One region of the Thermomonospora cellulosilytica genome, then DNA from elsewhere that is predicted to be linked to it. Evidence: riboswitches for the same ligand, from Rfam matches in the RefSeq annotation. Region 1 holds a riboswitch; each other region holds the start of a gene.
The links. A riboswitch is a leader RNA that binds a small molecule or an ion and turns the genes downstream of it on or off. The one in region 1 is predicted to bind cobalamin.

Region 1 (7,572 bases):
ACCTTCCTGTTGCTGGTGAAGTTCCTGATCCCGGCGATCCTGGCCGGACAGCCGCCGCTGCTGGCCGCCATCGTCTGCTCCGCCGCGATCATGCTGGCGGTGCTGTACCTGACGCACGGCCCGACGATGGCGACGTCGATCGCGCTGGTCGGAACGCTGGCCAGCCTCGCCCTCACCGGGGTGCTGGCGTCGGTGGCGATCGGCCTGACCCGCCTGTCCGGCATGGCCGACGAGAGCGCCCTCAACCTGGGCCTCAGCTACGACGTCAACCTGCAGGGCCTGCTGCTGGCCGGGATCATCATCGGCTCGCTGGGCGTTCTGGACGACGTCACCGTCACCCAGGCCGCCACGGTCGGGGAACTGGCGCACGCCAACCCCGCGTACCGGTTCGGGCAGCTCTACCGGGCCGCCGCCCGGGTCGGCCGGGCGCACATCGCCTCGGTGATCAACACGATCATCCTGGCGTACGCGGGCTCCTCGCTGCCGCTGCTGATCCTGATCAGCGTCGGCGAGCAGCCGCTCGGCCAGGTGCTGACCGGGCAGATCCTCGCCCAGGAGATCGTCCGCAGCGTGGCCGGCACCCTCGGCCTGATCGCGGCCGTCCCCATCACCACCGCCCTGGCGGCCCTGGTCCGTTCCCGCAGCGCCCCGGTGGAGGACGACCCGCACGACGCGACGCCCGCGACGCCCCGGCCGCCCGCGCCCGCCGGGGAACCGGACCTGCCGCCGCACGGCTGGCCGTACTCCGACCGGTACGCCTGACCTCACACGGAGGTCTCCGCACGGCCGCGGGCGGGGGTCCTGCCGCGCCACAGCAGCGCGTCCAGGCCGAACCGCCCGCTGCCGGTGCCGGCCAGCAGCAGCGCGGTCGCCGCGACGAGGAGGACGAACTCGAAACCGCCCTCGTTGACGAAGAGCCCGTCGTCCCGGTGCACGAACCAGTACGCCCCCGCCATGTCGAGGGCGATCAGCACCCCGGCGACCGGCACCAGCAGGCCGAGGATCAGGGCGAGGCCGCCCAGGATCTCCACCCAGGTCGCGTAGTAGGCGGCCAGGGTGGGCAGGGGGATCCCCAGGTCGTCGAACCCCCGGGCGACGGCCCCGAGCCCGATGTCGGTGAGCTTCTGCAACCCGTGCGCGAGGAGGATCACCCCGAGGGCCAGACGGCCGATCAGGAGTCCGATGTCGCGGAGGACGGGAAAACGGTCGGCGAAATTCATGGTGGATCCAGGAGAGTTCGGTGTGCGTGGGCCGGCCGGGCGCCTCGGCCCGCCGCCGGCGGTGCGGGCCGCCTGTCCCGGCCCGGCCTGGTTGAAAGAGGAATCACTACCCGGCGCGGGTGCCGTCAAGCGGCCCCGGGCGAAGACGCCGGCACTAGAGGTCGGCGGGCGTGCGCGGGTCCGGGGCGCCGGGGGGCAGGACGCCGTGGCGGCGCAGCACCCGCCCGACCGCCGGGCCCCAGGCCGGGCGGAGCCGGGCCGCGCGCAGCAGCGCCTCGTCGGTGAGCAGGTCGGCGGCCCTCCCGGTGTGCAGGTGGCCCTCGGCCAGGATCGCGGCGTCGTCGGCCCAGCGGTGGGCGAGGTCCACGTCGTGGGTGGATGCCACGATCGTGGTGCCGGCGGCCTGCAGGGCGGCCAGCGTCGCCAGCAGCGCGTCCACCCCGGCCGGGTCCAGCCCGGCGGTCGGCTCGTCCAGCACCAGCACCGCCGGGCGCAGCGCCAGCGCCCCGGCGATCGCCACCCGCTTGCGCTGGCCGAACGACAGCAGATGGGTGGGCCGGTCGGCCAGGTCGGCGATCTCCATGGCCGCCAGCGCCTCGGCGACCCGCGCGCGCACCCGGTCGGCGGGCAGCCCCAGGTTCAGCGGGCCGAACGACACGTCCTGCACGACGCTCGCCGAGAACAACTGGTCGTCGGGGTCCTGCAGCACCAGTTGGACGCGGGTCCGCAACTCGGTGAGGCCCCGCCGCGAGTACGACACCGGCGACCCCCGCCACAGGACCTGTCCCCGTGACGGCCGCAGCCCTCCGGTCAGCAGCCGCAGCAGGGTCGTCTTGCCCACGCCGTTCGGCCCGAGCAGCGCCAGCGTCCGTCCCTCCGGCACCTCCAGCGACAGCCCGCCGAAGACCGGCGGTTCGCCGTCGTAGGCGAACGAGACCTCCCGGGCACTGAGGATCGGCGTCACGGCGGACCTTTCAAGACGAGTCACAGCAGGCGTTCCAGGGCGAGGGTGGCGGTGACCGCCAGGGCGGCGGGCAGCGGGGCGGCCAGCAGGAACGGCGTCCGCAGCGGGATCGGCTCGACCGCGACCGTCAGGGCGCCGGTGTAGCCGCGCCCGGCCAGGCCGATCTCCAGCCGGCGGGCGCGGTCGAACGAGCGCACGAACACCGCCGAGCCCAGCCCGCCCAGGGAACGCCAGGTCGCCTGCAGGGACCGGGCGCCCAGCCGGCCGGCCTGGGCGTCGCGGATCCGCCGGGTGGTGTCCAGCACCACGAACAGCATCCGGTAGATCAGCGCCGCCACCTCCACCAGCGTCGCGGGCACCCCGAGCCGCACCAGCCGGGGCAGGGTGTCGGCCAGCGGGGTCGTCCCGGCGAACAGCAGCTGGCACAGCACCGCCGCCCCGCACCGGGCCACCACCTCCCCGGCCCGCCGCGGCCCCCCGTCCGCCCAGCCGATCCCGTCCGCGCCCACCGTGACCAGGAACGTCAGCGATCCGGTCAGCGCGAACCCCAGCGGCGTCCGGGCGGCCCGCAGCAGCGTGCGGGCCGGCACCCGCGCCCAGCACAGCGCCACCGCCAGGGCGACCAGCGCCGTCACCACCGCCCCCGGCCAGGGCGGCAGCACCAGCGCGCAGCCCAGCAGTCCTCCGGCCAGCAGCGCCTTGGCGGCAGGGTGGTGCCGCCGCCACGGGCTGCGGTAGGCCGCGGCGTCGATGGCGAGCACTCAGCCGTCGTCCCGCCGGGCGGCGGTCAGCCTGCGCCGCGTCCGGACGACCCCGAGGCAGTAGCCGAGCACGCCCGCGCCCAGCGCCGCCTGCAACGCGAACAGCCCGGACTCGATCTCCCCGGACGGGGGCTCGTACAGCGGGGCGAACCAAGGCTCGTAGCCGGGGTCGTTCTCGGTGATGACGGTCTCCGCCTGCCCGTCCGCCCCGGTAAACGGCTCCTCCTTGCCGTCCCCGGCCCCGATCGCCAGCGGCGCCACCGCGAGCGCCACCACCGCCAGCACCAGCAGCAGGTTGACGATGCGGCCCTTCACGCCGTCACCTCCCTACGATCGCGCGGCACGCGGCACCGGCGGCAGTTCACGATGCGGTCCCTCACGCCGTCGCCTCCGTGCGGTCGGGGCGCAGCACGCCGAGGCGGGTCAGGTCGGCGGCGGCGGAGGTGCGCAGCAGCCGGACGACGAGGACGGTCAGCAGGCCCTCGCTGATCGCCAGCGGGATCTGGGTGACCGCGAAGATCCCGCCGAACTTGGCCAGCGCCCCCGCGAAGCCGGACTCGGCGTCGGGGAAGGCCAGCGCGAGCTGGGCCGTGGTGACGCAGTAGGTGGTCAGGTCGGCGACGAACGCCCCGGCGAACACCGCGGGGAGCAGGCCGAGGCGCCGCACCAGCAGGTACGCCCCGAAGCCCGCCCACGGCCCGGCGACCGCCATGGAGAACACGTTGGCGCCCAGCGTGGTCAGCCCTCCGTGCGCCAGCAGCAGCGCCTGGAACAGCAGGGTGATGGTGCCGAGCACCGTCATCGCCGGCGGGCGGAACAGGATCGCGCCGAGCCCGGTGCCGGTCGGATGCGAGCAGCTTCCGGTGACTGACGGGATCTTCAGCGCGGACAGCACGAAGCAGAACGCCCCCGACGCGCCCAGCAGCAGCTTGTCCTCGGGGGAGTCCTTGACGCGGCGGCTCAGCACCGTCGCGCCGTGGACGACGAACGGGGCCGCGGCCACGGACCAGGCGACGGCATGGGAGACGGGGAGATAGCCCTCGGCGATGTGCACGGGCGGACACCGGACCTTTCCAGCACCTCGTGGACGGTGGTCGAGCGCCGTGGCCGGTCTCCTGGCTGACGGGTCCGGCCCGCCGCTCCACCTTCCCAGGCGCGGGCGCCCAGTGGCCTCCATGCGGAGCGAGCGGCGGGATCTCCCGATCACAGTGGCGAGGGCCGCTCCGGTCTTGCACCGGAATTCCCGAACACCACGGCCCGGACAGCCTAGCCATACCTGCCCGGTTGCGCAGGTATGGGGATATGGATCTCTGGCACGATGGACAGGTGCATCTGGTTCCCGCCGACCGTGCCCACCGGACCCCCATCGACGACCACCGTCCGTGCGAGGCGATCGCGGCCATCGGCGACCCGGCCCGCGTGGCGGCCTGGGCCCGCCGCTTCGACCTGCTGTCGGACCCCGGCCGGCTCACCCTGCTGCTGGCCATCGACTCCGCCGGGCCGATCAGCGTGACCGACCTGGCCACCGCCTCGGGGATGTCCGACACGGCCGTCTCCCGCGCGCTGCGGCTGCTGCGCACCGCCGGCCTGGTGGAGCCCGAACGCGACGGCCGGATCGTCCGCTACCGGCTGGCCGACCCCGCCATCCGCCCGCTGCTGGCGGCCGCCGCCTCCTGACCCGTTCCCCGAAGACGCGGGTCAGCCGCGCGGCGCGTACATGATCACCGCGACGCCCAGCAGGCAGATCGCCGCGCCCGCCAGGTCCCACCGGTCCGGCCGGAACCCGTCGACCAGCACGCCCCACGCCAGCGACCCGGCCACGAACACGCCCCCGTACGCCGCCAGGATCCGCCCGAAGTGCGGGTCCGGCTGGAACGTCGCCACGAACCCGTACGCCCCCAGCGCCAGCACCCCGGCCGCGATCCACAGCAGGCCGCGATGCTCCCGCCACCCCTGCCAGACCAGCCACGCCCCGCCGATCTCGGCCAGCGCGGCCAACCCGAACAGCACCAGCGAACGCAGCACGGTCATGGACCGCACCCTCTCATCCCGCCCGTCCCGCCCGTGCCCCGGTCGCCGGGGGCTACAGCGGAACGAAGGTCAGGCCGCGCTTCTTGAGCCGGGGCAGGACCTGGCGGAGGGCGGCGACGGTCTGGGAGCGGTCGCCGCCGCCGTCGTGGCAGAGCATGATCGCGCCCTCCTTGGACTCCAGCAGGGCGCGCCTGATCCGGCCGACCCCGGGCCGCCGCCAGTCCTGCGGGTCGACCTCCCAGCCGATCGGGATCATCCCGAACTCGGCGGTCGTCTCGAACACCTGCTTGGACCAGGCCCCGCCCGGCGCCCGGAAGAACTTCGGGGTGACCCCGGTGGCCTGGGCGATCCGCTCGTGGGCCTCGGCGATCTCCCGGCGGATCCGCCGGGAGCCGATCCGGTCGAACGGCGACGGATGGCTCATGGTGTGGTTGCAGATCTGGTGCCCCGCCTCCACGATCCGCCGGGTGATCAGCGGGTACTCCCTGACCATCTCGCCCACCACGAAGAAGGTCGCCGTGACCCGGTGCTCGGCCAGCAGGTCCAGGATCTGCGGCGTGTACTCCGGGTGCGGGCCGTCGTCGATGGTCAGCGAGATCGTCCCCGGCGGCCGTCCGGGACCCAGCTCCCTGAGGTTGGTCACCGCCTCCTTGCGGCGCGGCGCCGGGGTCGGCTTCCACGCCGGGTGGCCGGGCAGGATCACGGCGGGGGTCACCACCGGGGGCCGCCCGGGCGCGTGCGGCCCGCCGGCCGCGCGCAACGGGCGCGAACCCGAGGGAGCCGGGGTGGGGGTCGGCCGGGCGGCGGGTCCGCGCCCGCCCGTCCCGGCGGCGCCGCGCACGCTGTCGGACGAGGCCGCCACGGCGAAACCGATCGCCCCCAACGTCCACAACAACCGGCGCCGCGTCGGCTCCTTCAAGTCCATGGCCAATAAAGGTATAGGGCGTTTTACCGTCACACCGGCGTGTTCGGCACAGATCGGGCGACGGCGCCCCGGGAAGGCCCGGAACGTCCCCGGGCGAAGGTGAAGGAGGACGATGGCGACGCCCGTGGTGGGGGTGCCGCTGGCGGTGGTGCTGCTCGCGCTGACCGCGGTGGCCGCGCTGCTGGTGCGGGCCGGCGGCATCGGCGCGGCCCGGGAGGTGGCGGTGGCGGCCGGGCGCGCCGCGGGCCAGCTGGCCGCGGTGTCGCTGCTGATCGCCGCGGTGCTGCGGAGCGCGGGCGCCACGGCCGCGTTCGTCGCGCTGATGCTGGTGATCGCCGCGGTCACCGCCGCCGGGCGGATCGCCGGGCGGCGTTCGGCGAGGGCGGCCGGCTGGTCCGGGCTGGCCATCGCCGCCGGGGTCGGCCCGGTGCTGGCGCTGGTGGTGCTGTCGGGGGTGGTGCCGGCCCGGCCGGTGGCGGTGCTGCCGATCGCCGGGATCCTGATCGGCGGGGCGATGACCGCGACCGCGCTGACCGGCCGCCGCACGCTGGACGAGCTGCGCACCCGGCACGGCGAGTACGAGGCGGCGCTGGCGCTCGGGCTGGTGCCCCGGGACGCGGCCCTGGAGGTGTGCCGTCCGGTCGCGGCGCTGGCGCTCGTCCCGGCGCTGGACCAGACCCGCACGGTGGGGCTGGTGACGCTGCCGGGCGCGTTCGTGGGGGTGCTGCTGGGCGGGGCGAGCCCGGTGGAGGCGGGCGCGACGCAGCTGCTGGTGCTGGTCGGGCTGCTGGCGGCCGAGGCGGTCTGCGTGCTGGCGACCCTGGAACTGGTCGCCACCGGCCGGCTGCATGAGGCCGAATGAGCGGGCGGCCGGAGTAACGGCTTTCCAGGCGCATGGGGTGAGGAACGCTGTACGCCTGCTCCGGCCGCCTGCTCCCTCCGGAGTGCCCCTTGCCGTCCCGGCGGTCCGGGGGCGAGTCGGGCCGCGGTCCGGCAAGGGCTTCGACGATAACTCGCGGTATGAAATGCGTGAAGTGACTCACTGTCTACAGTTATTCACAACATGTGTCAGCTTTGGCGGGTCACTCGTTCACGCGTTCCGTCCGGCCGTTCCGTCACGCGGGCGGTGTGCGCGCCGACGCTCCGTGCGCGGTTCCGCAGTCTTGCCGTAACTGCGAACCGTTCGCAATAGTGGCGGCATGGTGTCCCGCCGGGCGGCGCCTCCCGGACCGGGGTCATGCTCAGAACACGTCCCGCACGGTCCGGGAGGCGCCGCCCCGTTCTCTCGGCGGAACGCATCGTCATGGTCTCTCGTTGACCGGGTACGGAAGCGCACGAGAACGCTTCCGCCGACCCCCGGAAGGGGAGGACGACCATGGCCTCGATCGTCACGAAGATCAGGCGATTCCTGCACACCCCGCAGGGCCGCCAGGCCCGCGCCCACGCCGAACGGCTGGCCCGCGACCCCCGCGCCCGCGCCAAGCTCCGCAGCCTGATGGGCAAGCGCGGCGCAGGCGGGCGCCGCCACTGAGGAACCACACGCCGGTGAGCGGTCCGGGGACCGCTCACCGGCCGGCGGGCCACCGCGGTGAGCCCGTCCCCGGAGCGACGGATTTCCCGGGCCTCCCTCTCCAGTGCGGCGGAACTTCTCCGCCCTGCGGCGGAGTCAAA
Region 2 (7,572 bases), 2.4 Mb from region 1:
CCGGCCACGCTGAACCGGCCGCTGCTCACCCACACGTCGTGCACGATCCGGGGCGGCAGCACCAGGTTGACCACCGGGATCAGCCAGCCGAGCACCACCCAGCGCCGGGGGTAGGGGCGCGGCCCGGCGGCCTGCCCGGCCGCCCGCCACAGCCACGCCAGGTACAGCACGCCGGTGATGGCGCCCAGCACCGTGGAGATGGTGAACACGTCCGCGTACGGGGCCAGCGCCTGCGCGGTGGCGACGGCGTCGTAGCCGTCCCTGGTCAGCTCGGCCAGCGGCCGGTTCATCCGCAGCAGGCTGATCCCCGCGCCGAAGGCGATGAACGCGTTGAAGCCCAGCAGCATGAACACCGCGACGCCGACGGCGCGGAAGTCACGCCGACGAGCCCAGGCGCCGCAGGCCGGGCACCGGGCGACCTGTGAGGGGATGATGTCGCCGCACAGCGCACACGGCATTGGCCACCTCCGGACGGTCTTTGCGGCCCTTTCACCCAGATGCTACGTACATTTGGCCGATGCCGGGTCACAACGCGAACGCCCAGGTCAAACGATCAGTGCCGTCAGCCCGGCGGCCAGCGTGCCGAACGCCGCCAGCCAGGCGGCCAGCCGGACCGGCCCGGCCGCCCCGTGCCGCGCAGGGTCGGCCAGCCGCCACGGCCGTCCCAGCGTGACCAGCACCGCCGCCCACCACTCGGCGGCCAGCGCCAGCAGCGCGAACAGCGACCCGTAGCCGAGGGCGGCGCTGACCAGCAGCACCCCGAACGGGGTGAGCGCGTGCGCGGTCAGGGCGGCGGTGCGGGCGATGTCCGCCGGGGCGCGGGCCAGGCCGATCGCCATCAGCAGCCAGCCGGTGGCCGCGAGGATCCACAGTGTGGGCAGGGTCACAGGACGCCCGGCCTCCACTCCCGGGCGGCGGTCGGCACGGAGGTCGTCATGTGCCCATCGTTCCACCGCCCCGGACCGGCGCACGGACGGGAACGGCGGCCCCCGCCCGCCCCGCGGGATCGATTTTCTGTTCGACGGGAATGTCGGTGGGGCTGGATAGCTTGATGTGAACAGGGGGAATGAACCCCTCGAGCCTGCGGGGCGTACCTCAGGGCAGCCCCGCCACGGCGACACGGAAGGGGACCGCGGCATGAACATCCACGACGGCACGGCCCACATCGCACACGCGTCGCTGCACGGACCGGCCGAGCGCACGCTCATCGAGCCCTGGCTCACCGAGTACGCCGGCCTGATGACCAACGCCTACCCCGAGGCCCCCGCCTCGCCCGCCGGGCCGGACGACCGTCTGGCCACCGTCACCGCCCTGCCCGCCAAGCCCGGCCACCGGACCCCGCTGGCCGCCTGAGACCACGGCGCGCCCTCCCCGGCCCGCGCGTTCGAAGTCGGCCTCGAACGCGTCCCGGCCCGGGACGGCGCGCCGTGCCGTGTCCGATCAGGGTCCGATCGGGATCAGGACTCGGCGGCCTCCTTGAGGGCGCGCAGGGTGGGTTCGTCGCGGACCCCGGCGATGAGCAGGGTGGTCACGGGGCTGTCGCGCCACAGCCGGAGGCGTTCGCGGATGCGGGGGAGGGGCCCGAGCAGGGAGATGGAGTCGGCCAGCTCGTCGGGAACGGCCTTGACGGCCTCGTCGCGCCGGCCGGCCAGGAAGAGCTCCTGGACCTTGGCGGCCTGGTCGGCGTAACCGAGGCGGGCGATCAGGTCCAGATGGAAGTTGCGGTCCCTGGCGCCCATGCCGCCGATGTAGAAGGCGAGCGGGATCTTGGCCAGCTCCAGGGCGGCGGACAGGTCGTCGGTGACGATGGTGGTGACGGTCGCGGCGATCTCGAAGCCGGGTGGCCGGCCCGCCAGGGACTCCCCGAACAGGGCGTCGATCTTGGCCGGGTCCACGAAGAGGGGCAGCCAGCCCTGGGCGATCTCGGCGGCCAGCGCGATGTTCTTCGGCCCCTCGGCGCCCAGGTAGACCGGGATGTCGGGGCGCAGCGGGTGGACGATCGACTTCAGCGGCTTGCCCAGGCCGGTGCCGCCGGGGTACGGCAGCGGGTAGTGCGGGCCGTCGTTGGTCACCGGCTCCTCGCGGCGCCAGATCCTGCGCAGGATGTCGACGTACTCGCGGGTGCGGGCCAGCGGCCTGGGGAACGGCATCCCGTACCAGCCCTCCACCACCTGCGGGCCGGACGCGCCGAGGCCCAGGATCAGCCGCCCGCCGGACAGGGCGTCGAGGGTGAGCGCGTGCATCGCGGTGGCCGCCGGGGTGCGGGCCGACATCTGCGCCACGGCGGTGCCCAGCCTGATCCGGCTGGTGCGGGCCGCGTACCAGGTCAGCGTGGTGAACGCGTCGGAGCCGTAGGCCTCGGCGGTGAACACGCAGTCGTAGCCCAGGCGTTCGGCGGCCAGCACCGTCTCGGTCTGGTCGTCGATCCCGCGCTGCCAGTAGCCGACGTTGATCCCGAGCTTGAGGGGGGTGGACACGCAGAGCACCTCCGGTCGTCGCGACGCACCGCGATACTAGAACACGTTCTAGTGGCTCGGGAAGGAACGGGTGAGCGAGCGTCCGGAGGTGCCTGGCGCGGCGGGGGTCAGCGGCTGCCGACGCCCTGGATGAACGACCGCCAGCCGGCGGGGCTCAGCACCAGCGCGGGACCCTGCGGGTCCTTGGAGTCGCGCAGCGCGCGCCGGCCGTCGCCGAGCGCGGCGACCTCCACGCACTGGTCACCGCTGCCGCTGTGGGAGGACTTGCGCCAGACGGCGCCGGACAGTTCGTCGAATGCGGGGTGGACGTGCTTCACGACCCTTAGTACTCCTTCGCTGCCTCTGCTAGGAGGTGCGCGGATTCCTCCGGGGAGAGGGCTGCATCGATGATCCGGTCGAATCTCGACCCATGTTGTCCTGTTTCCACTGAGCTCTCAAGGTAAACGTCGCCCATGGTCCCCTCCACATAGGCGATATCGGGGTCGGCGGGGTCCGGGAACGACAAAATCGTAAATCTGCCATCAAGTCCGGCATGGGCGCCCGCGGTGAACGGCAGGATCCGCACCGTGATCTTGGGGCGCTCGGCCAGCCCGGCCAGATGGCGCAGCTGCTCGCGCATCACCGCCGGGCCGCCGATCGGGCGGCGCAGCACCGCCTCGTCGAAGATCATCTGCAGCTCGGGGGCGTTCGGCCGGTCCAGCAGCGCCTGCCGGGCCCTGCGGGCCGCGATCCGGCGCTCCACGTCGGCCTCGGTGGGCAGCATCCGGCCGGCGGTGATCACCGCGCGGGCGTACTGCTCGGTCTGCAGCAGCCCGTGGATGAGCTGGGCGTCCCAGGAGCGGATCAGCGACGCCTCGTCCTCCAGCGCCACGTAGCTGCCGGCGAACACGTCGGCGTAGGCGGTCCACCAGCCGCGCTGCCCGGCCTGCTTGGCCAGCGCGATCAGGGCGTCCCGCTGCGGGCTGGGCACTCCGTACAGGTCGAGCATCACCGCCACGTCGGTGTGCCGCGGCCGGGTCTGCCCGGTCTCCAGCCTGGACACCGTCGCCCGCGACCAGCCGAGCCGGTCGGCGACGTCCTGCAGGGTGAGCCGTTCCTGTTCGCGCAGCCGGCGCAGTTCCCGCGCCAGCCGGCGGCCTCGGACCGTGGGGCGGTACGTCATGGGCGCAAGTGTGGTGTTTCGGTCCGCACCGCACAACGCGAACGTCGTGCCCCGTGGGCAAAAGTTCCCGAGTCGGTTGCGGCCGTGCAACTTTCACGAGACGCTGTGTCCGTGTGATCGGTCGGGGACCCAGCGTGACAATCGGTACACCTGACGCAGCGGCTGGAGGCGACTCTCCCGTGCAGACCTCACCCGAGATCGGCGGTCCCGTCACCGCCCCGGCGGGCCGGGGCCCCGAGTCCGTTCCCGACGCCGGCGGGCCGGTCGAGGCCGGCGAACGGGAGCGCACCGGCTGGGCGTGGGCGCTGCCGGCCGGCCCCGGATGCGCCCGGGAGGCGCGGGCGGTCCTGGGGCAGGCGCTCGGCGCGCTCGGCGTCCCCGCCGACCTGATCGCCGACGCCCAGCTGATGGTCAGCGAGCTGGCCACCAACGCCTACCAGCACGCCGACGGCCGGGGGCCGTACGAGCTGTGGCTGTACCCGGCCGAGCCCGAGCCCGCCGGGCCGGGCGCGGTGCCCGCGCAGCGCCGCCCCGGGGTCCGCGAGCTGCGCTGCGCGATCTTCGACGGGCTGCCCGACACGCGCCTGCCGGGCTACTCGTGGACCTCCGGCGACTTCGGCCGCGGGCTGAGCATCGTCCGGGAGCTGTCGGGCGGGCGCTGGGGCATCCGGCGGGAGCGGTCCAGGCTCGGCGGGCGGCTGCCCGGCAAGGCCGTGTGGTTCGCCCTGCCCCCGGTGGCGTGCGGCGAGCCGGCCTCGTTCGACGGCGCCCGCCGCGTCACCGGCGAGACCCGGTAGCGGCGCGGCGGGCGGGGCCGTTCAGGCCGCGCGGCGCCGCCTGCCCGGCGGGGTGCGCAGCAGTTGCAGCGGCCGGTCCCGGGACACCAGGTAGTCGACGGGCCGGTGGCGCACCCTGGCGGGAACGACCCGGGCGCCCGCCCGGTGCGCGGCCAGCATCGCGTTGAACGCCCGTTCCCGCGCCGGGCTCCACGGGACGTCCAGCATCTCGCGCACCCGCACCGGCAGCAGGGCGCCCGCCGCGAGGATGTTGAACCGGGTGTAGGCGGAGGCGACCGGGCCGGGCAGCGGCAGCCGCGGGGAGTCGGGGTGGCGGTGCATGAGCTTGTCCGACAGCCGGGTCGGCTTCAGCTCCGTCTCGATGACCCGGTCGAAGTACTCCCCGAACGCCTCCAGGTCCGGCGGGCAGTGCCCCTCGGGGATGGCGCAGGCGTACGCGAGCAGCTTCTGCTCCTCGTAGTAGCGGGCGCGTTCGGCGTCGGGCAGCCGCCCGAAGGTCCGCTCGTACAGGTCGAGGGAGGCCCACGCGCCGGTGGCCCACACCCACATCAGCAGGTCGGGGTCCAGCGCCCGGTACGGCACGCCCTCGTCGCTGGTGCCCTCCACGCGCTTGTGGATGCGGCGGAACAGGGCCGACTGCCTGGCCGACACCTCGGGGTCGCCGAACGACATCTTGAGCATGATGTCGGCGGTGCGCCACAGCCGTCCGAACGGGTCGGAGGCGTAGCTGGAGAACTGCTCCACGCCCGCCGCGACCAGCGGATGCGTCACCTGGAGCAGCAGCAGGGTGGACAGGCCGAGGTTCTGCACCGGCTCGCGGAGCACCGTCCAGCAGACGTCACCGGGGCGGTAGGGGAGCGTGCGCCCGGTGGCGGCGAGATCGTCCATGCCGCCAGTGAAGCACTTTATTGGCGACCTGCCAATAGAGTTGTCGACATTTCGTCCAATACCTTCCGGTGGGCGGCTGCGAGCGGTGTCACCCCACCGTGACTAGGGGCCGGGCCGGACGGTGTGTCATCCTGTGCAGGCGACGGACGCGGTGGAACCCGGTGCGAATCCGGGGCTGTCCCGCAACTGTGACCCGCCGGCACGCCGGCGGGGAGCCAGGAACGCCGGCCGTCGTGTGGAGCCGGACCTCACGGGCGTGGACACCCGAGGAAGGACGTATCGACCATGCCGCCTGCCGCCCCCGCATCGGCCGGGGCTCCATGAGCGCCCCCCGCTACCCCTTCTCCGCCGTCGTCGGGATGGCCGACCTCAAGCTCGCCCTGCTGATCAACGCGGTCTCGCCGGGCGTCGGCGGGGTGCTGGTCCGCGGCGAGAAGGGCACCGCCAAGTCCACGATCGTCCGGGCGCTGGCCGCGCTGCTGCCCCCGGTGACGGTCGTGGCGGGCTGCCGGTTCTCCTGCGACCCGGCCGCCCCCGACCCCTCCTGCCCGGACGGCCCGCACCCGCCGGACGGCGCCGGGGCCGCGCAGCGCCCCGCCCGGCTGGTGGAACTGCCGGTGGGCGCGTCCGAGGACCGGCTGACCGGGTCGCTGGACATCGAACGGGCCCTCACCGAGGGCGTCAAGGCGTTCGAACCCGGACTGCTGGCCGCCGCGCACCGCGGCGTGCTCTACGTCGACGAGGTCAACCTGCTGCACGACCACCTGGTCGACCTGCTGCTGGACGCCGCCGCGATGGGCCGCTCCCATGTGGAGCGCGAGGGCGTCTCTGTCCAGCACGCCGCCCGGTTCCTGCTGGTCGGCACCATGAACCCCGAAGAGGGCGAGCTGCGGCCCCAGTTGCTGGACCGGTTCGGGCTCACCGTCGAGGTCGCCGCCACCCGCGATCCGGCCGAACGCGCCGAGGTGGTGCGGCGGCGGCTGCGGTTCGAGGACGACCCCGACGGCTTCGCCGCCGAGTGGGCCGAGGCGGAGGCCGAGCTGGCGGCGCGGATCGCCGCCGCCCGCGGACGGCTGCCCGGCGTGGCGCTGACCGACGCGGCGCTGCGCCAGATCACCGCCGTGTGCGCGACGTTCGAGGTGGACGGGCTGCGCGCCGACCTGGTGACCGCCCGCGCCGCGATCGCCCTGGCCGCCTGGCACGGCCGCGACGCCGTCACCGCCGAGGACGTCCGGCAGGCGGCCCGGCTGGCGCTGCCGCACCGCCGCCGCCGCGACCCGTTCGACGCCCCCGGCCTCGACGAGGACAAGCTCGACCAGACCCTCCGGGAGCACGCCGACCCCGAGCCGCCCGACGACGACCCCGACGGCCCGGGCGGCGGGCGGCCCCCGGCCCCGGCCGACGGCGGCCCGGCGGCGCCGGACGGAGCACCCGAGGACGGCACGCCCTCCCCGACGCAGGGGAACGCCGCCACAGCGGACGCCGGAAGCCCGCCGGGAGCGTCGAGCGACGGTGAGCCCGCGCCCGCCGACGCCGCCTACAAGCCGCGGCTGTTCACCGTCCCCGGCGTCGGGAACGGAGCGCCCGGCCGCCGTTCCAAGGCCCGCACCCCCTACGGGCGGGTGTCGGGCGCGCGGCCCGGGTCGCGGGGCGTCCACCTGATGGCGACCCTCCGCGCCGCCGCGCCCCACCAGCGGGCACGGGGGCGTACGGGGACCGGCCTGATCATCACGCCCGACGACCTGCGCGAGACCGTTCGGGACGGGCGCGAGGGCAACCTGGTGCTGTTCGTCGTGGACGCCAGCGGCTCGATGGCGGCCCGGCAGCGGATGCGGGCCGTCAAGGGCGCGGTGCTGAGCCTGCTGCTGGACGCCTACCAGCGGCGCGACAAGGTCGGGCTGATCACGTTCCGCGGCACCGGGGCCGAGCTGGTGCTGCCGCCGACCTCCTCGGTGGAGGCCGGCGCCCGCAGGCTGGAACGGCTGGCCACCGGAGGCCGCACCCCGCTGGCCGCCGGGCTGCTGCGGGCCGCCGAGGTGCTGCGGGTGGAGCGGCTGCGCGATCCGGCCCGCCGCCCGCTGCTGGTGACGGTGACCGACGGCCGCAACACCCACGGCCCCGACCCGGCCCGGGCCGCCGCCCTGTTGCGCGGCGTCGCCGCCGTGGTGGTGGACTGTGAGTCTGGGCCGGTGCGGCTCGGCCTGGCCGGACGGCTCGCCGACCGGATGGGCGCGCAGGCCGTACGGCT
Region 3 (7,572 bases), 2.3 Mb from region 1:
TAGCCGTCGACGTGCAGCAGGAAGTCGTCGAACTCGTCCTCGCCCGGCATCTCCTCCTGGTGCAGGTCGTGGTGGAGCTGCGCGGCCTGGATCAGCGTCCAGATCTGCGCCCGCACCGCCGGGAGCTTGGCCGGGTCCAGCGCCTGCACGGTGGCGTACTCGTCGAGGAGCTGCTCGAGCCTGGCCAGGTCGCCGTAGGTGTCGGCGCGGGCCATCGGCGGCACCAGGTGATCCACGACGGTGGCGTGGCCGCGCCGCTTGGCCTGGGTGCCCTCGCCGGGGTCGTTCACGATGAACGGGTAGATCATCGGCAGGTCGCCCAGCACCGCGTCGGGGGCGCAGGACGCCGACAGGCCCAGGCCCTTGCCGGGCAGCCATTCCAGCGTGCCGTGCTTGCCGAGGTGGATGACCGCGTCCGCGCCGAACGACTCCTCCAGCCAGCGGTAGGCGGCCAGGTAGTGGTGGGACGGCGGCAGGTCGGGGTCGTGGTAGATCGCGATCGGGTTCTCCCCGAAGCCGCGGGGCGGCTGGATCATCAGCACCACGTTCCCGAACCGCAGCGCGGCCAGCACGATGTCCTCGCCGTCCACGTACAGCTCGCCGGGCGGCTCGCCCCAGTGCTCGCGGATCCGCTCGCGCAGGTCGTCGGGCAGTGCGGCGAACCACTTGGCGTACGTCTCGAGCGGGACGCGGGCGGCGGCGTTGCGGAGCTGCTCCTCGGTCAGCCACTCCACGTCGTGGCCGCCGGCGGCGATCAGCGCGTGGATGAGGGCGTCGCCGCTGCCGGGGTCCTGCCAGAGGGTGTGGTCCTCGCCGAGGTCGTAGCCGGTCTCGGCCATGCGGCGCAGCAGCCGTACCGCCGAGGTGGGGGTGTCGAGGCCGACCGCGTTGCCGACCCGGGAGTGCTTGGTCGGGTACGAGGACAGGACGATGCCGACGCGGCGCTGCGTGGCGGGCTTGTGGCGGAGCCGGGCGTACCGGACGGCGATCCCGGCGACGCGGGCGGCGCGCTCGGGGTCGGCCCGGTAGGTGGGGACGCCGTCGGGGCCCTCCTCCTTGAACGAGAACGGCACCGAGATCAGCCGCCCGTCGAACTCGGGGATCGCCACCTGCATCGCCGCGTCCATCGGCGACAGCGCCGCGTCGGACTCCTCCCAGGCCGCCCGGGAGGTCGTCAGGCACAGCCCCTGGATCACCGGCACGTCCAGCGCGGCCAGCGCCCCGGCGTCCCAGGCGTCCTCGTCGCCCCCGGCACTGGCCATGGACGCCACCGACCCGCCGGCCGCCAGCACGGTCGCGACGAGGGCGTCGGCCCTGCCCAGCAGTTCCAGCAGTCCCTCGTCGGCGCCGCGCAGCGACCCGCAGAAGACCGGCAGCGCGTTGGCGCCCCTGCGCTCGATGGCGTCGCACAGGGCGTCCACGAACGCGGTGTTGCCCGACAGCTCGTGCGCCCGGTAGAAGACCACGCCCACCGTGGGCCTGCCCTCGCGCCAGGGCCGTTCCCCGTGCACCCCGTACGCGGGCATCCTGACCGGCGGCTCGAAGCCCTCGCCGGTCAGCAGCACCGTGTCCGACAGGAAGCGGGCCAGTTCCCGCAGGTTGGCGACGCCGCCCTCGCGCAGGTAGTCGAGCGCCTCCGCCGCGACCCCGGCCGGAACGGTCGACAACGCCATCAGCTCGGCGTCCGGGTCCGCCTCACCGCCCAGCAGGACGAGCGGCAGCCCGGTGGCCCGCAGCGCCTCGACGCCCTCCGGCCAGGTCTTGCGCCCGCCCAGGAGCCGGACCACCACCACGTCCACGTCCCGGGTGAGGCCCGGCAGGTCGCCGGGGTCCAGCCGGGCCGGGTTGGCGGTCACGTATCCCGCCTGCGCCTCCCGCGCGGCGAGCAGTTCGGTGTCGGCCGTGGACAGCAGCAGTACACGCATCGGGCGCCTCCCCCGGGGTCTCCGCGCCCCGGCTCGCAGCGAAGCGGACACGACGACGGGCAGTCTCCTGGCTCCCGGATCACCGGGCCCTCCCCGGCCTTCCAGCCTCGCGGCCGTGGCCATCGTCGAGGAGGCCCCTCCCCGGTCACAGTTGCGGGACAGCCCCGGATTCGCACCGGGTTCCTGCCCTGCCGTCGCCCGGCAGTCTACGGCCCGCCCCTCCGGACGGCGGGCACGGGTGATCACCACGCGACGGGCCGGCCTTCGTCATGGGGGCCGCCGGACGCGTCAGCCGGGATGGCGGGTGGCCTCGTCCAGCGGCGTCGGGGCGGATTCGGCGATCGCCTGTGCCGTCGGCGGCACCTCCTGAGCGGCCACCAGGTCCTCCAGTGGGGTGCGCGGCGGCAGCGTCCGCCAGCGGTCGTCTCGCCGATCATCGCTCATGCGCCCATCATGCCCGGCCGGTCCCGATTTCTGTCACCCCCGGCCCGTACAGTGCGGGCATGACGGTGCCCGAACGGCTGGCGTGGGCCGTGGACGTGCTGGACGTGCGGCCCGGCGACCGGCTGCTGGAGATCGGCTGCGGGCGCGGGGTGGCCGCGGCGCTGGTGTGCGAACGGCTGGACGACGGCCATCTGACCGCGATCGACCGTTCGGCGACGGCGATCGAGGCGGCCCGGCGGCGGAACGCCGAGCACGTCGCGGCGGGCCGGGCCTCGTTCGAGCAGGTCAGTCTGGAGGAGGCGGACCTGGCCGGCCGCCGCTTCGACAAGATCTTCGCCGTCAACGTCAACCACTTCTGGGTCCGCGACCCGTCCCGCGAACTGGAACGGCTCCGCCGGGCCCTGTCACCCGGCGGCGCGCTCCACCTCTTCTACGACCCGCCCTCGGACGCCAAGGCCGCCGAGGTCGCCGCCGGGATCGGCGCCGCCCTGACCCGCTGCGGCCTCACCCCGGCCGTCCTCCGGCGGGACCGCCTGCTGTGCGTCACGGCCCGCCCGTGACGCCCCGGCGGGGCTGAGCCCGCCCACGCGGACGGCGGGGGTTCGGTAGGGGGCGTCGGCGCTGGGGAAGCGCCGAACCCGCCCGCGCGGGCGGCGGGCACGCCGTGTCCTTGACGGTGCCCTGGAACGGTGCAAGCGTGAAATTCCGGACGGAAGGGGGACCGTCATGATCGAAGTGAAGACCCTCGACAAGCCCGACGAGCGCCGGGACTTCCCACGGGGGCATCTGGAACTGGTCCAGCTCACCGGCCTGGTCTTCGGGATGGCCACATTCGAGCCCGGCTGGCGCTGGTCGGAGTCGGTCAAGCCGATCGCGGGCACCGACCTGTGCGAGTTCCACCACAACCTCTACTGCGTTCAGGGCCGGATGCGGGTCCGCATGAAGGACGGCAGCGAGCAGGAGATCGGAGCCGGCGACATCGCCGTCGTCCCGCCCGGCCACGACGCCTGGGTGCTCGGCGACGAGGCCTGCGTGATGTACGACTTCTCCGGAGGCATCGACGACTACGCCAAGGCCAGGACCACCTGACACCCGTCCACCCGGCGACCCCGCCGAGGCGGGGCCGCCGCCTCGTCCGCCCGCACACCGTCTCCGCACCAGTGGGCGCCCCACGAAGGCCGTTGCGCGCAGGTCGGCGGTGCCCGTTCCGGGCCGGTGAGCGACCCGCTCGGACGGGGTCAGGGGTCGAGGCGGCGGAGGATGGGGGTGAGCAGGTCGTTCAGTTCCCTGACCATGACGATGACGGCGTCGTGGGCGGCCTGCTCGACGTCGGCGTGGGGGCCTTCGGGGGCGGCGGGGAGGTGGTCGAGGGGGACGGGGGCGTCGATCAGGAGGGTGGGGCGCAGGTGGGGGCTTTTGCTGACGTCCTCGTCGGAGGGGTGGAGGAACTGGCCGAAGGTCCGGGGCCAGCCCCGCCAGCCGCGGTCGTGCCACCACTCGCGGGAGGCGGTGAGCTCGGCGGGGGGCGGGGAGGCCAGCATGACGTGGGCGGTGAGGCTGCCGTCCCAGGTGTTGCGGGAGCAGTCGGTGTACAGGATGCGGCGGTGCCAGCGGACGTAGCCGGGGGTCAGGGACGGCGTGGTGGCCAGCCGCCAGGCGGTGGACGCGAACGTGACGGGGGCGATGTCGCCCCAGCTGTCGGCGAAGAGGGAGATGTTGCGGCGGACGTGCTCGCCGTAGCGGCTGATGCCGAGGTCGGAACGCTCCCGGTCGTAGTCGTGGTCGATCCAGAACGCCTCGTGCCCGCCCAACCCGTCCTCCCGGCGCTTCGCGACAAGACAACCTGCCTCAGCCAGTCTCCGCGAAGCCCCGCCCGTTTCCGCCGGATTCCGTTCTCAGCGGAACGACCGGGAGGGTCAGCGGCGGGCCCGTACCGTAACACCGGTCATGCGACGATCTCCCATGAATTTCCGCGGCGCACCAGCAGTTCCCGGGTGAGCAGCAGCGACGCCCGGCCGGGCACCGGCCCGCCCGGCGGCAGCCCCGCGATCCGCTCCCCCTCGGGCGGCAGGTAGCGCTCGTCGGCCCAGATCTGGTCGACCACCCAGCGGAGCTTGTCGATCCCGTCCGGATGCCCGGTGCCGGTCGCCACGAACAGGTCGCGGGCGGGCAGCGCCACCACCAGGTCGCCGTCGACGTCCTGGCCCAGCTTCTCCACGAACCCGTCGTCGAGGACGAGCGCGGCCTCCAGGTCGCCGCCCGCGCTCACCGACACCGCCCGCGCGTCCGGATACCAGGTGAACGACACCTCGGGGCGGCGCACCCGCAGGTTGGCCACCGCGCGTTCGCGCAGCTCGGCGGGCTCCACCCCGAGCCGGGCGCAGTGCCGGGGGGCGAGCCGCTCCAGCTCCCCCTCGGGCCGGTCGAACGCGTACCCCACCAGCAGGTCGCCGGTGAACGGCTCGGCGATCGGCAGTTCGCCGTCCGGCAGCGGGAACTCCAGCTGCATCCGCACCGGAACGCGCGCCCGCATCACCGGAACGATCTGGGCGAGCGCCTCCGCCCGGGGCGGGACGGCGCTGTGCCGGGACTGCCTCATGCACGACCCTCCTGCGGCTCTGGCTTGTAAAACGGATCACCCTACCGGCTTTCGCGGGCCGCTCACGGGCCGCCCGGGGGCACCACCGGCAGGCCGGCGGGGGCGCCGCGCTCGATCAGCCGCCACAGCGCGGCGGTGTCGAGATGCCGCTCGACCAGGTCGCCGAGCGCGTCCAGCCGGGCCTCGCGCAGCGCGCCGAAGGACACGTCCGGGGCGGGCGTGAAGTCACGTCCGGCCACGTCGGCGACCTCCCGCAGGAACGCCCGGCGGAAACCGTCGTTCTCCAGCGCGCCGTGCCAGGTGGTGCCCCACACGCTACCGACCCGGCAGCCGTCCAGGAACGGACGCGCGCCGTCGCGGACGGTGGCGACGCCGTGATGGATCTCATAGGCCGACACCGGGTGACCGTAGGCGGTGCCGGTGGGCCGCCCGAGGGTCTTGCCGGGGGCGAACTCCACCCGCACCGGGAGCAGGCCCAGGCCGTCGACCCGGCCCGCGCCGGACTCGACCTCGTCGACGATCTCCTCGGCGAGCATCTGGTAGCCGCCGCAGACGCCCAGGACGGGGGCTCCGCGGTGCGCGCGGCGGACGATCTCGTCGGCGATGCCCCTCGCCCGGAGCCAGGCCAGGTCGGAGACGGTGGCGCGGGAACCGGGGAGCACGACCAGGTCGGCGTCGGCCAGCTCGCCGGGGGTGGTGGCGTACCGGATCGCGACGCCGGGCTCGCAGGCGAGGGCGTCGATGTCGGTGAAGTTGGAGATCCTCGGCAGCCGCACGACGGCGACGCGCAGGGTCTCGGCGCCGTGCGGGGTTCCCGCGTCCGGGGGCGGGGCGTTCAGGCTGAGGCTGTCCTCGGCGTCGATCTGGGCGCCGTCCAGCCAGGGCAGCACGCCGTAGGTGGGGCGGCCGGTCAGGTTCTCGAGCTGGCGCAGACCCGGCTCCAGCAGGTCCATCGCGCCCCGGAACTTGTTGATGACGAACCCGGCGACGAGGGCCTGGTCGGCGGGTTCCAGCAGGGCGACCGTTCCGTAGAGGGCGGCGAACACCCCGCCGCGGTCGATGTCGCCGACCACCAGCACCGGCAGCCCGGCGGCCCGCGCCAGGCCCATGTTGGCGATGTCGCCGTCGCGCAGGTTGATCTCGGCGGGGCTGCCGGCGCCCTCGCAGATCACCACGTCGTACTGGTCGCGGAGGATCCGCAGGCTCTCCAGGGCGACGTCGCGCAGCCGCTGCTTGTGGTCGCGGTACTCCAGGGCGTCCACGTCGGCGACCGGCCTGCCGAGCAGCACGACCTGGCTGCGGCGGTCGCTGCCGGGTTTGAGCAGCACCGGGTTCATGTGGGCGGTGGGCTCGATCCGGGCCGCCTGCGCCTGCATCGCCTGGGCGCGGCCGATCTCCGCGCCGTCGGCGGTGACCATCGAGTTCAGCGACATGTTCTGGGCCTTGAACGGGGCCACCCGCACGCCCTGGCGGACCAGCCAGCGGCACAGCCCGGCGGTCAGCACGCTCTTGCCCGCGTCCGAGGTCGTTCCGGCGACCAGCAGCGCACCGTTCAACGTCGTCTCCAGCGCGTCAGGGCGGCCGCCGCGCAGACGGCCGCGGCGGCGAGGCCGACCGCCCGGGACAGGCGGACGGCACGGCGGATGTCCTCGGTCTCCGGCGGGGCGCCGTCGCCCAGCTCCGGGCGGTGCTCGGTCCTGCCGCCGTAGACGTTGACGCCGCCGAGGCGGACGCCGAGCGCTCCGGCGAACGCGGCCTCGCAGCGTCCGGCGTTGGGGCTGGGGTGGGCGGCGCCGTCCCTGCGCATGGTGGCGTACGCGTCGCGCGGGCCGCCCCCGGCGAGGGGCGCGCAGGCCACGGTGAGGACGGCGGTGAGGCGGGCGGGCGCCCAGTTGGCCAGGTCGTCCAGGCGCGCGGAGGCCCAGCCGAAGTTCCCGTACCGGTCGTTGCGGTAGCCGACCATCGCGTCGAGGGTGTTGACGGCCCGGTAGGCCAGCAGCCCCGGCACTCCCGCCACCGCGCCCCACACGAGGGGGGCGACGACGGCGTCGGAGGTGTTCTCGGCGACGGACTCCACGGTGGCGCGGGCCAGGTCCGCGGCCTTCAGCCCGGCGGGGTCGCGGGCGCACAGGTGGGGCAGGCGGGCGCGGGCGGCGTCGATGTCGTCCGCCTCCAGCGCCGTCGCCATGGCGTTCCCCTCCCGGCCGAGGGACGTACCGCCCAGAACGGCCCAGGTGGCGACGGCGGTGAGGGCCGTTCTCGCCGAGGGGGTGCGGGCCAGGCGTTCGGCCGCGACACCGGTGGCCGCGGCGGCCCCCACCAGGAGGGCGGTGTAGGCGATGCCGCGCCGCCTGGAGTCCGCGTACATGCGGCGTTCCAGCGCGCTCGCCGCCCTGCCGAACGCCGCGACGGGGTGGCCGCGCCGAGGGTCCGCGAAGACCGCGTCCAGCGCGACACCGGCCAGCAGCCCCAGCGCCCTAGACGAGCCGGGCATCCAGCGCGTCCCAGTTGAGGTCCAGCCAGTCCTGCGCCCGGCGGATCCTGCCCCCGACGCCGTCCCGCCACATCCGCGCCCAGCCGCCGCCCAGATGCTCGGCGCGCGCC
Region 4 (7,572 bases), 830 kb from region 1:
TCGCGCTGACGGGCTCCTTGCGCGGGGGGGCTTCGCGCACCGGAGTCGACACGGATTTAGGCTAGCCTAAGCTAAGCCCGTCGATAAACGCCCTTCCCCGCCGATTCCGGCGCCGGGCTTTCGTCATGCCCGGAATGTCGGTGCCCTCCGCCAGGATGCCTTTCGTGGCGATCCATGTGGCGAGCCGGCGACGCGGCACGGCGTCCATCGAACGCGAGCACCCGGACGCGCTCGTCGTGGACGTGACCTCACGGGCCGAGGAGCCCTGGGTGCGGTTCAGCCCCTTCTACCCCCACGGCGGCATTCCCGTCCCGTTCACACCGGGAGTCACGGCCGCGTCCGTCGAGGGCGTCTGGCAGGCGCTCAAGGTCTTCGCCGACGCCGACGTGGACCCCGCCAAGCTCTCGATCACCACGATGCGGGGCCTCAAGCGCACCGTCCGCCGGCACGGCCCCGTCCGGGGCCACCGGGCCGGCCTCCACGGCCGGACCCTGCTCCCCTACGAGCAGGCCCGCAGGCAGATCTACCTCCCCACCTACCGCTGGACCCTGGAGCACCGCACCGCCGACCTGGTGACCCGCCTGACCGCCCTGTCCCGGCACCGCGACGTCGTCCTCCTCGACTACACGACGAACGGCGACGTCACCGACCTGTCCACCCCGCTGTCCCACGCCGCCCTGATCCGCCACCACATCGAGAACACCTGGCCCGCCTGACACGGTCGTCCTCCGTTCGCCGGGCCACGGGAGGTCAGCCCGTCCTCGCTCCGCCGCGGTCGCCCGATCTCCCTCGCGCGGGCCCGGAACAGGTCAGGTGAGGCCGCAGAGCGTTCCGCAGACGGGGCAGTGGGCGCGTTTGACGGTGGAGGTCACCAGCGCCCGGCAGTTGTCGCATCGCCCGCTCTCGAGCAGTCCCCACGGCGGCCCGATGCTCCCGTCGTAGAGGTCGCGGGCGGGCCAGGCGACGAGTTCGACGTAGGGCTCTTCGGGTTCGTCGTCCGGGTCGGGCCGCGATCGGAATGCCTCGGCGAGCACGAGGATGCTCTCCCCGTCCTCGTCCGCATGGCGGGGCAGGACCCGGCGCAGCACGTCGACCAGCTCGCCCAGGGTGAGCTGCCGCAGCCTCTGGGCGAGCCGTTCCCGCTCCTCGTCGCTCGTGGTGCTGAACGGCGGAAGGGGACCCTGCTCGTCGGCGGCCATACGGTCACCGTAGGCAGGGGCGGCCGGGACGTTCCACGGGTTTTCGTCCGGCCCCGTACCGGGGACGCGTGGGACGGAACGTCACGTGTGCGAAGATTGCCGGTCGAAGGCGACGGCGGAACGAGGAAGCCGGTGCGAATCCGGCGCGGTCCCGCCACTGTGATCGGCGAGCGGATCCCGAACGACGCCACTGCCCGGGGCTCCGGGCGGGAAGGCCGGGACGAGCATCGACCCGAGAGCCAGGAGACTCACGCGGTCGCCTCCTCAGCACGATGGGGCGGATCTCCCCGGGCGAGGAACGGCGCCGTGCCGTGCCCCGCGCAGGGTGGATCCGGCCCTCCGCCCGCCGTGGGCGCCGTCGAGGAACGGCGGTCACGGCCCGTTCTCAGGAGAGACACCGGTGTCGATGGACAAGGCGCGGCTGCTGGCCGGGATGCTGCTGGTGCTGCCGCTGGCCGCGTGCGGCGGCGGCGCGCAGGAGCAGGCGACGGCGGCCGGCGGCGAGTGCGTCCGCGAGTACGACGCGGGCAAGGACTACTTCCCGGTCAAGCAGGAGATCCGGCACGCCACCAACTTCACCCTGCGGTACGCGAAGAACTACCAGGTCATCACGGTCAAGCAGCCGTCGCCGGGGGCCGCGCCGCAGACGTACGTGCTGGTGCGCTGCGGGACGCCCGCACCCAGGCTGGAGGGCGCGCTCAAGGGCGCGACCGTGGTGCAGACCCCGGTGCGCACGCTGTTCTCCGGCTCGACGACGCATCTGCCGTTCATCACCGAACTGGGCGTGCTGGACCGGCTGAAGGGCGTCGCCGCCGCCGGGCTGATCACCTCGCCGCAGGTCCGCGCGCAGGTGCGGGCCGGGAAGGTGGTCGAGTACGCCGACGTGACCGGCGAGCAGGTGAACACCGAGAAGGTGATCGGCGCCCGCCCGGACGTGCTGATGACCGACGGCCGGGAGAACCCCGCGTACGGGCCGCTGCGGCAGGCCGGGGTCAGGATCGTCGCGAACGCGGAGTGGCAGGAGACCACCGCCCTGGGCCGGGCCGAGTGGATCAAGTTCGTGGCCGCCCTGACCGGCACCGAGGCCACGGCGTCCGAGACGTTCGACAAGGTCGCCGCCGCCTACCGGGCGCTGGCCGGCAGGGTGCGGACGGCCGAGCCGGTGACGGTCCTGCCCGGCCAGATGTTCCAGGGCCAGTGGGCGATCCCGAACGGCGAGAGCTTCATGGCCCGCCTGATCCGGGACGCGGGCGGCACCTACGCCTGGGCCGGCACCAAGGGCACCGGCAGCATGACCCTCGACCTGGAGGCGGTGCTGGCCGAGGCCCGGGACGCCGAGGTCTGGCTGCCCCAGATGAACGAGTGGAAGACCCTCGCCGACGTCACCGAGGCCGACCCCCGGTACGCCGAGTTCGCCGCCTTCAGGTCCGGCAGGGTGTGGCCCGCCAACAAGGCCCTCGGCCCCGGCGGCGGCAACGACCTCTACGAACGCGGCGTCGTCCGCCCCGACCTGATCCTGGCCGACCTGGTCGCCATCCTCCACCCGGACCTGATGCCGAACCACTCGTTCACCTTCTACCAGCGGCTCGCCAAGTGACCGACCCCCGCGACCAGGCCCCCGCTCCGTCCGACACGGGCGGGCTCGCCGTGCGGCCGGGCGGGGCGGCGGGGGCACGGCGGCGGGGGGTCGTGCTGGGGGTGCTGGGGGCGGTCGTGGTGGCCGGGTTCGTGCTGGCGGTGGCGTTGGGGTCCACGGTGATCCCCGTCGACCGGGTGATCCCGGCGTTGCTGCGGCTGGACGGGGCCGACCCCGGGGTCGAGGTGATCATCTGGACGGTGCGGCTGCCGCGGGCGGTGACCGCGGTGCTGGCCGGGGCGGCGCTGGCGGTGGCCGGGGTGCAGATGCAGACGCTGTTCCGCAACCCGCTGGCCGAGCCGTACATCCTCGGGGTCAGTTCCGGCGCGAGCCTGGGCGTGGCGCTGGCGGTGACCGGCTGGGCGGTGCCGGCGGGCGCGTTCACCGGGGCGGTCGCCGGACCGGGGCGGGCCGGTCTGGTGGTGGCGGCCTCGGCGGGCGCGGCGGCGGTGCTGATGCTGGTGCTGGCGCTGGCACGGCGGGTCCGTTCGGTGGTGACGATCCTGGTCATCGGGGTGATGGTGGGCTCGGCCACGTCCTCGCTGATCACGCTGCTGCTGGCGTACTCCGACGGGCAGCGCGCCCAGCAGTACCTGGGCTGGAGCCTGGGCAGCTACGCCGGGACCACCTGGGACGACCTGGCGGTGTTCGCCTCGGTCTGCGGCGTGGCCCTGCTCGCCGCGCTGGCCGGGGTCAAGCCCCTGAACGCCCTGCTCCTCGGCGAGAACTACGCCCGCACCATGGGCGTCCGCGTGCGCCGCACCCGCACGGCCACCCTCCTGACGGCGTCGGTCCTCGCCGGCTCGGTCACCGCGTACTGCGGCCCGGTCGCGTTCCTGGGCCTGGCCGTCCCCCACATGGCCAGGCTGCTGCTGGGCACCGCCGACCACCGCGTCCTGATGCCCGCCGCGATCCTCCTCGGCTCCACCGTCTCCCTGGCCTGCTGCATCGCCACCCAGGCCCCCGGCAGCGGCGCGATCCTCCCCCTGAACGCGGTGACGACCGTCCTCGGCGCCCCCGTCGTCATCACCGTCCTCCTCCGCAGCCGCGCCGCCCGAGCCGGATGGGCGACGTGACCGCCATGCCGATCCCGCGGCCCGGCCGGTCCGCCGCGAACGCGCATGACGCCGGTCGCGCGGACCGCTGCCGCACGGACCCCTTCGGCTGGACGGAGGTGAACGCGTGCTGGTCTTGGACGCGTTGACGGTCGGTTATCCCGGGCGGCGGGGCCGGGCGGCGCGGCGCGTGCTGGAGCGGGTGGACGCCGAGGCGCGGGCCGGGGACCTGACGGTGCTGATCGGGCCGAACGGGACGGGCAAGTCGACGCTGCTGCGGACGCTCGCCGGGCTCCAGCCGCCGCTGGAGGGGAAGGTGCTGCTCGACGGGTCGCCCGTCGCCGCGATCGGCCCGGCGGAGCTGGCCCGCCGCGTCGCCGTGGTGCTGACCGAACGGGACGTTCCCGCGCTGCTGACCGGCCGGGAGCTGGCGGCGCTGGGGCGTCATCCGCACACCGGGTTCACCGGCCGCCTCACCGCCGCCGACCGTGCGGCGGTCGACTGGGCGCTGACCGCCGTGGACGCCGCCCACCTGGCCGAACGCCCCGTCACCGAGCTGTCGGACGGGGAACGCCAGCGGATCCTCACCGCCCGCGCCCTCGCCCAGGAGCCCGCCGCGATCCTGCTGGACGAGCCGACCGCGTTCCTGGACGTGCCGTCACGGGTCGCGCTGATGGGCCTGCTGCGGCGGCTGGCCCGGGAACGTTCCCTGGTCGTCGTGGTCTCCACCCACGACCTGGAGCTGGCCCTGCGCATCGCCGACCGCGTCTGGCTGATCACCCGTGACGGCGGCCTGCACCGCGGCACCCCCGAGGAGCTCGCCCTGAACGGAGCGATCTCCGCGGCGTTCGACGGCGGCGGCCTGACCTTCGACGCGGCGTCCGGCGTCTTCGTCCTCCCCGGCGGCTCGCGCGGCACCGCCCACGTCACCGCCCCCGGACTCCACAGGCCCCTGCTGGAACGGGCCCTGTCCCGCGAGGGCTGGCGTCCCGTCCCCGAACCTCCCGCCGACCTCACCGTCACCTGGGACGGCGAGGCCTACGAGGCCACCCGCAACGGCACGTCCCACCGTTTCCCCACCCTGGCGGCGTTCACCGGCTGGCTCCGCCGCCCCTGACCCCGGAGACGCCAGCCGGGCGGGCGCCGTTGGGGCTCAGTCGACGGGCAGGACCTGGCAGTCGTCGTTGGGGGTGCCACTGGAGCCCGCGTCCGGTTCCCAGCTCAGGGCGTTGGCAGGAACGTCAACGAAGGCGTAGGTCTCGCCCTCTTCGAGACAGTCGTCGTGGTCGCGGCCGACCTGGGTGCCGCCCAGGTCGGTGACGACGAAGCCACGCTTGGGGTCCAGGGTGACGCGGACGGTGAAGCCGCCGACGCGGTTGGCGCGGAAGGGCGCGTTGACGGGGACGACCCACATGCCGGAGGGCTTGCGTTCGATCAGGGCCCGGTCGCCCTCGTCGCCGTCCTGGTCCCAGCCGTCGATGTACACGGTGGCGTTCGGCTGGATCTGCCGCAGCGCGGACTGCTCGGGGGAGGTGCAGCCCGCCACGGCCGCGAGGATGGGCAGCACGGCCGCGGCCGTCATCCTGTGACGCACAGTGTTCTCCTGGTGCTCGCCTGGAACGAAGGCCGGATCAGCTCCTCGGGGGGACTCGCCGCCCACCGTTCGGCGCCTGTCGACGGTGTCGCTGAGCCGTGCCGGCCCAGCATGCACCCACCTCCAGGAAGGCGTCCAGTGTCGGAGGTCACAGGGCGTCACCGCCGAGGGCTCCCGGAACGGGCGGGAGCACGCCGGGCCTGCGACCCAGGGCCGGCGTGCTCAGCCGTTGATGGCCTTGGTGACGGCCTCCACGGTGGAGAAGTCCATGCTCAGGCGGTTCTTGGTGACGGCGGCGGTGAGGCCGGTGGCGGTGTCGGCCCAGGCGTACGTTCCGCCGACGCCGGCCCAGCCGAAGACGGTCTGCTCGCCGGTGACGGGATGCCCGAGGGGGAAGCCCAGCCCGAACGCGGCCTCGTTCCCCATGATCTGGTCGGTGCCCTCGACCGCGACGGCGGTGATCTCGGTGAGGCGTTCGGGGGAGATCAGCCGGACGCCGTCCACGTTCCCCAGCAGCGCCGCGTACAGGCGGGCGACGGCGCGGGCGGTCATCTTGCCGCCTGCGGGGATGTCGGCGCGCAGCACCTGCGGCAGGTTCCCGAACGCGGCCGTCGGGAAGATCGCCTTGGGCGCGGTGGAGAACATCGGGGCGTCCTCGGGGATCTGCTCGAACCCCTTCGTCGCCTCCTCCGGCTCCTCCAGCACGGCGACCCGGCCCAGCTCCGGCTCGGGCATCCCGAAGTACATCTCGTCGGCGATCCCGAGCGGCCCGGCCACCTCCTCGCGCAGCACCTGCGAGATCGGCTTGCCGGTCACCCGGCGGACGACCTCGCCGAGGATGTAGCCGAAGGTGTAGGCGTGGTAGCCCAGCCTGGTCCCCGGCTCCCACCACAGCGTCGAGTCCGCGATCGCCGCGCAGATCCCGTCCCAGTCGCCGAGCGCGTCGGGGGTGGCGTCCGCGGGCATGGCCGGCACCCCGGCCGTGTGGGTCAGCACGTGCCGAACGGTCACCCCGCCCTTGCCGTGCGCCCCGAACTCCGGCCACAGCTCCGCGACCGGCGTGTCGTGCCCGAACGCCCCCCGCTCGATCAGCATCAGCACGATCGCCGAGGTCATCGTCTTGCCGACCGAGTAGCAGTAGATCGGCGTGTCCGGGGCGATCTTCCGCCCGCTCCGCGGATCCGCGACCCCCGCCACGGCGTCCACCACCAGTTCCCCGCCCCGGTAGACCGCCACCTGCATCCCGCGCTCGGCTCCCGACTCCACCAGCCCGTCGATGACCGCCTGCACCCGCTCCCGCATCCCGTCCTCCTCCGTCGATCCGCGCCTGTCACGAGTACGGACCGCCGAGACGTGCGGAACTCATCGCCCTCCGGCCGCCGAAACCGGACGCTTCGAGGAGCGCAGAAGCTTCGGCGGTCGCCGTAACGTCGTCCGGCAGGGGCGGGCGCCCCTGCCGGACCGCGTTCACGGACGTGCCGGTCTCACCGGCGCTTGACCCTCGGCTGCTCCTTGCCGGGCATGACCGGGCGCCACGGCGCGAACGCGCTGGCGTCCCTGGGCAGGAAGCCCGCCAGTTCGGGGCAGTGCCGCAGGATGACGCTCTTCATGCCGTTGCGCTCGATCCAGTCCATCCCCAGCGGGGTGTAGATCTCGGGCCGGTAGTCGACGGTGAGGAAGCGGTCGCTCTGCAGGCGGCGGCTCGCCATGAGGATGAAGATGCGGAAGGCGGTGTCGCTGAAGCCGAAGCCCTCGGGCGGGTTCTCCGCGAAGAGCCCGACCATGGTGTCGATCTCGTCGACGGAGCGGTAGACGTCCTTGAGCCGCGCCACCGTGTCCGGGTCGGAGGACAGGTCCTCGAAGCGCCGGATGCGCGGCTTGTGGACCCCGGCGCGGAAGTCGTTGTAGCGCGGGACGCCGCGGCGGCGGGTGCGGACGATGTCGACCACGGACAGGTCGATGATCTCCCCGTCCCGCTCGAACGTCTGCAGCGTGCGCGGATAGTTGAACAGGGTGATCGCCCCCGGATGGGCGATGCCGAACGAGTACAGCGCGTTCGGCAGGCCGACCTTGCGGAAGGCGGTCTCG

Region 2: it holds a riboswitch for cobalamin, as region 1 does, so the genes downstream of both, HNR21_RS14625 (putative cobaltochelatase) here and HNR21_RS03180 (energy-coupling factor ABC transporter permease) in region 1, are expected to answer to the same signal.
Region 3: it holds a riboswitch for cobalamin, as region 1 does, so the genes downstream of both, cobN (cobaltochelatase subunit CobN) here and HNR21_RS03180 (energy-coupling factor ABC transporter permease) in region 1, are expected to answer to the same signal.
Region 4: it holds a riboswitch for cobalamin, as region 1 does, so the genes downstream of both, HNR21_RS07350 (ABC transporter substrate-binding protein) here and HNR21_RS03180 (energy-coupling factor ABC transporter permease) in region 1, are expected to answer to the same signal.

What each region holds. Positions count from the first base shown of each region.
Region 1 is NZ_JACJII010000001.1:669,544-677,115, reverse strand. Features, by position in the region: gene HNR21_RS03205 (YibE/F family protein) at 1-762, shown strand, start outside; gene HNR21_RS03200 (DoxX family protein) at 765-1,220, opposite strand; gene HNR21_RS03195 (energy-coupling factor ABC transporter ATP-binding protein) at 1,375-2,184, opposite strand; gene cbiQ (cobalt ECF transporter T component CbiQ) at 2,205-2,945, opposite strand; gene HNR21_RS03185 (energy-coupling factor ABC transporter substrate-binding protein) at 2,946-3,260, opposite strand; gene HNR21_RS03180 (energy-coupling factor ABC transporter permease) at 3,322-3,999, opposite strand; cobalamin riboswitch at 4,034-4,215, opposite strand; gene HNR21_RS03175 (ArsR/SmtB family transcription factor) at 4,272-4,622, shown strand; gene HNR21_RS03170 (YnfA family protein) at 4,644-4,976, opposite strand; gene HNR21_RS03165 (polysaccharide deacetylase family protein) at 5,029-5,901, opposite strand; gene HNR21_RS03160 (ABC transporter permease) at 6,014-6,763, shown strand; gene HNR21_RS03155 (hypothetical protein) at 7,277-7,432, shown strand.
Region 2 is NZ_JACJII010000001.1:3,032,330-3,039,901, forward strand. Features, by position in the region: gene HNR21_RS14585 (DUF4328 domain-containing protein) at 1-458, opposite strand, end outside; gene HNR21_RS14590 (hypothetical protein) at 546-887, opposite strand; gene HNR21_RS14595 (hypothetical protein) at 1,138-1,353, shown strand; gene HNR21_RS14600 (LLM class F420-dependent oxidoreductase) at 1,458-2,477, opposite strand; gene HNR21_RS14605 (DUF397 domain-containing protein) at 2,585-2,794, opposite strand; gene HNR21_RS14610 (helix-turn-helix domain-containing protein) at 2,800-3,639, opposite strand; gene HNR21_RS14615 (ATP-binding protein) at 3,819-4,436, shown strand; gene HNR21_RS14620 (oxygenase MpaB family protein) at 4,458-5,324, opposite strand; cobalamin riboswitch at 5,451-5,571, shown strand; gene HNR21_RS14625 (putative cobaltochelatase) at 5,645-7,572, shown strand, end outside.
Region 3 is NZ_JACJII010000001.1:3,014,800-3,022,371, reverse strand. Features, by position in the region: gene cobN (cobaltochelatase subunit CobN) at 1-1,925, opposite strand, end outside; cobalamin riboswitch at 1,966-2,136, opposite strand; gene HNR21_RS14535 (hypothetical protein) at 2,214-2,369, opposite strand; gene HNR21_RS14530 (SAM-dependent methyltransferase) at 2,429-2,929, shown strand; gene HNR21_RS14525 (cupin domain-containing protein) at 3,096-3,458, shown strand; gene HNR21_RS14520 (hypothetical protein) at 3,608-4,180, opposite strand; gene HNR21_RS14515 (DUF1444 domain-containing protein) at 4,315-4,968, opposite strand; gene HNR21_RS14510 (cobyric acid synthase) at 5,031-6,524, opposite strand; gene HNR21_RS14505 (cobalamin biosynthesis protein) at 6,521-7,462, opposite strand; gene HNR21_RS14500 (phosphotransferase) at 7,446-7,572, opposite strand, start outside.
Region 4 is NZ_JACJII010000001.1:1,502,946-1,510,517, reverse strand. Features, by position in the region: gene HNR21_RS07365 (FecCD family ABC transporter permease) at 1-52, opposite strand, end outside; gene HNR21_RS07360 (DUF6939 family protein) at 156-716, shown strand; gene HNR21_RS07355 (hypothetical protein) at 810-1,199, opposite strand; cobalamin riboswitch at 1,281-1,469, shown strand; gene HNR21_RS07350 (ABC transporter substrate-binding protein) at 1,606-2,796, shown strand; gene HNR21_RS07345 (FecCD family ABC transporter permease) at 2,793-3,911, shown strand; gene HNR21_RS07340 (ABC transporter ATP-binding protein) at 4,018-5,007, shown strand; gene HNR21_RS07335 (hypothetical protein) at 5,044-5,484, opposite strand; gene HNR21_RS07330 (serine hydrolase domain-containing protein) at 5,707-6,786, opposite strand; gene HNR21_RS07325 (peroxidase family protein) at 6,969-7,572, opposite strand, start outside.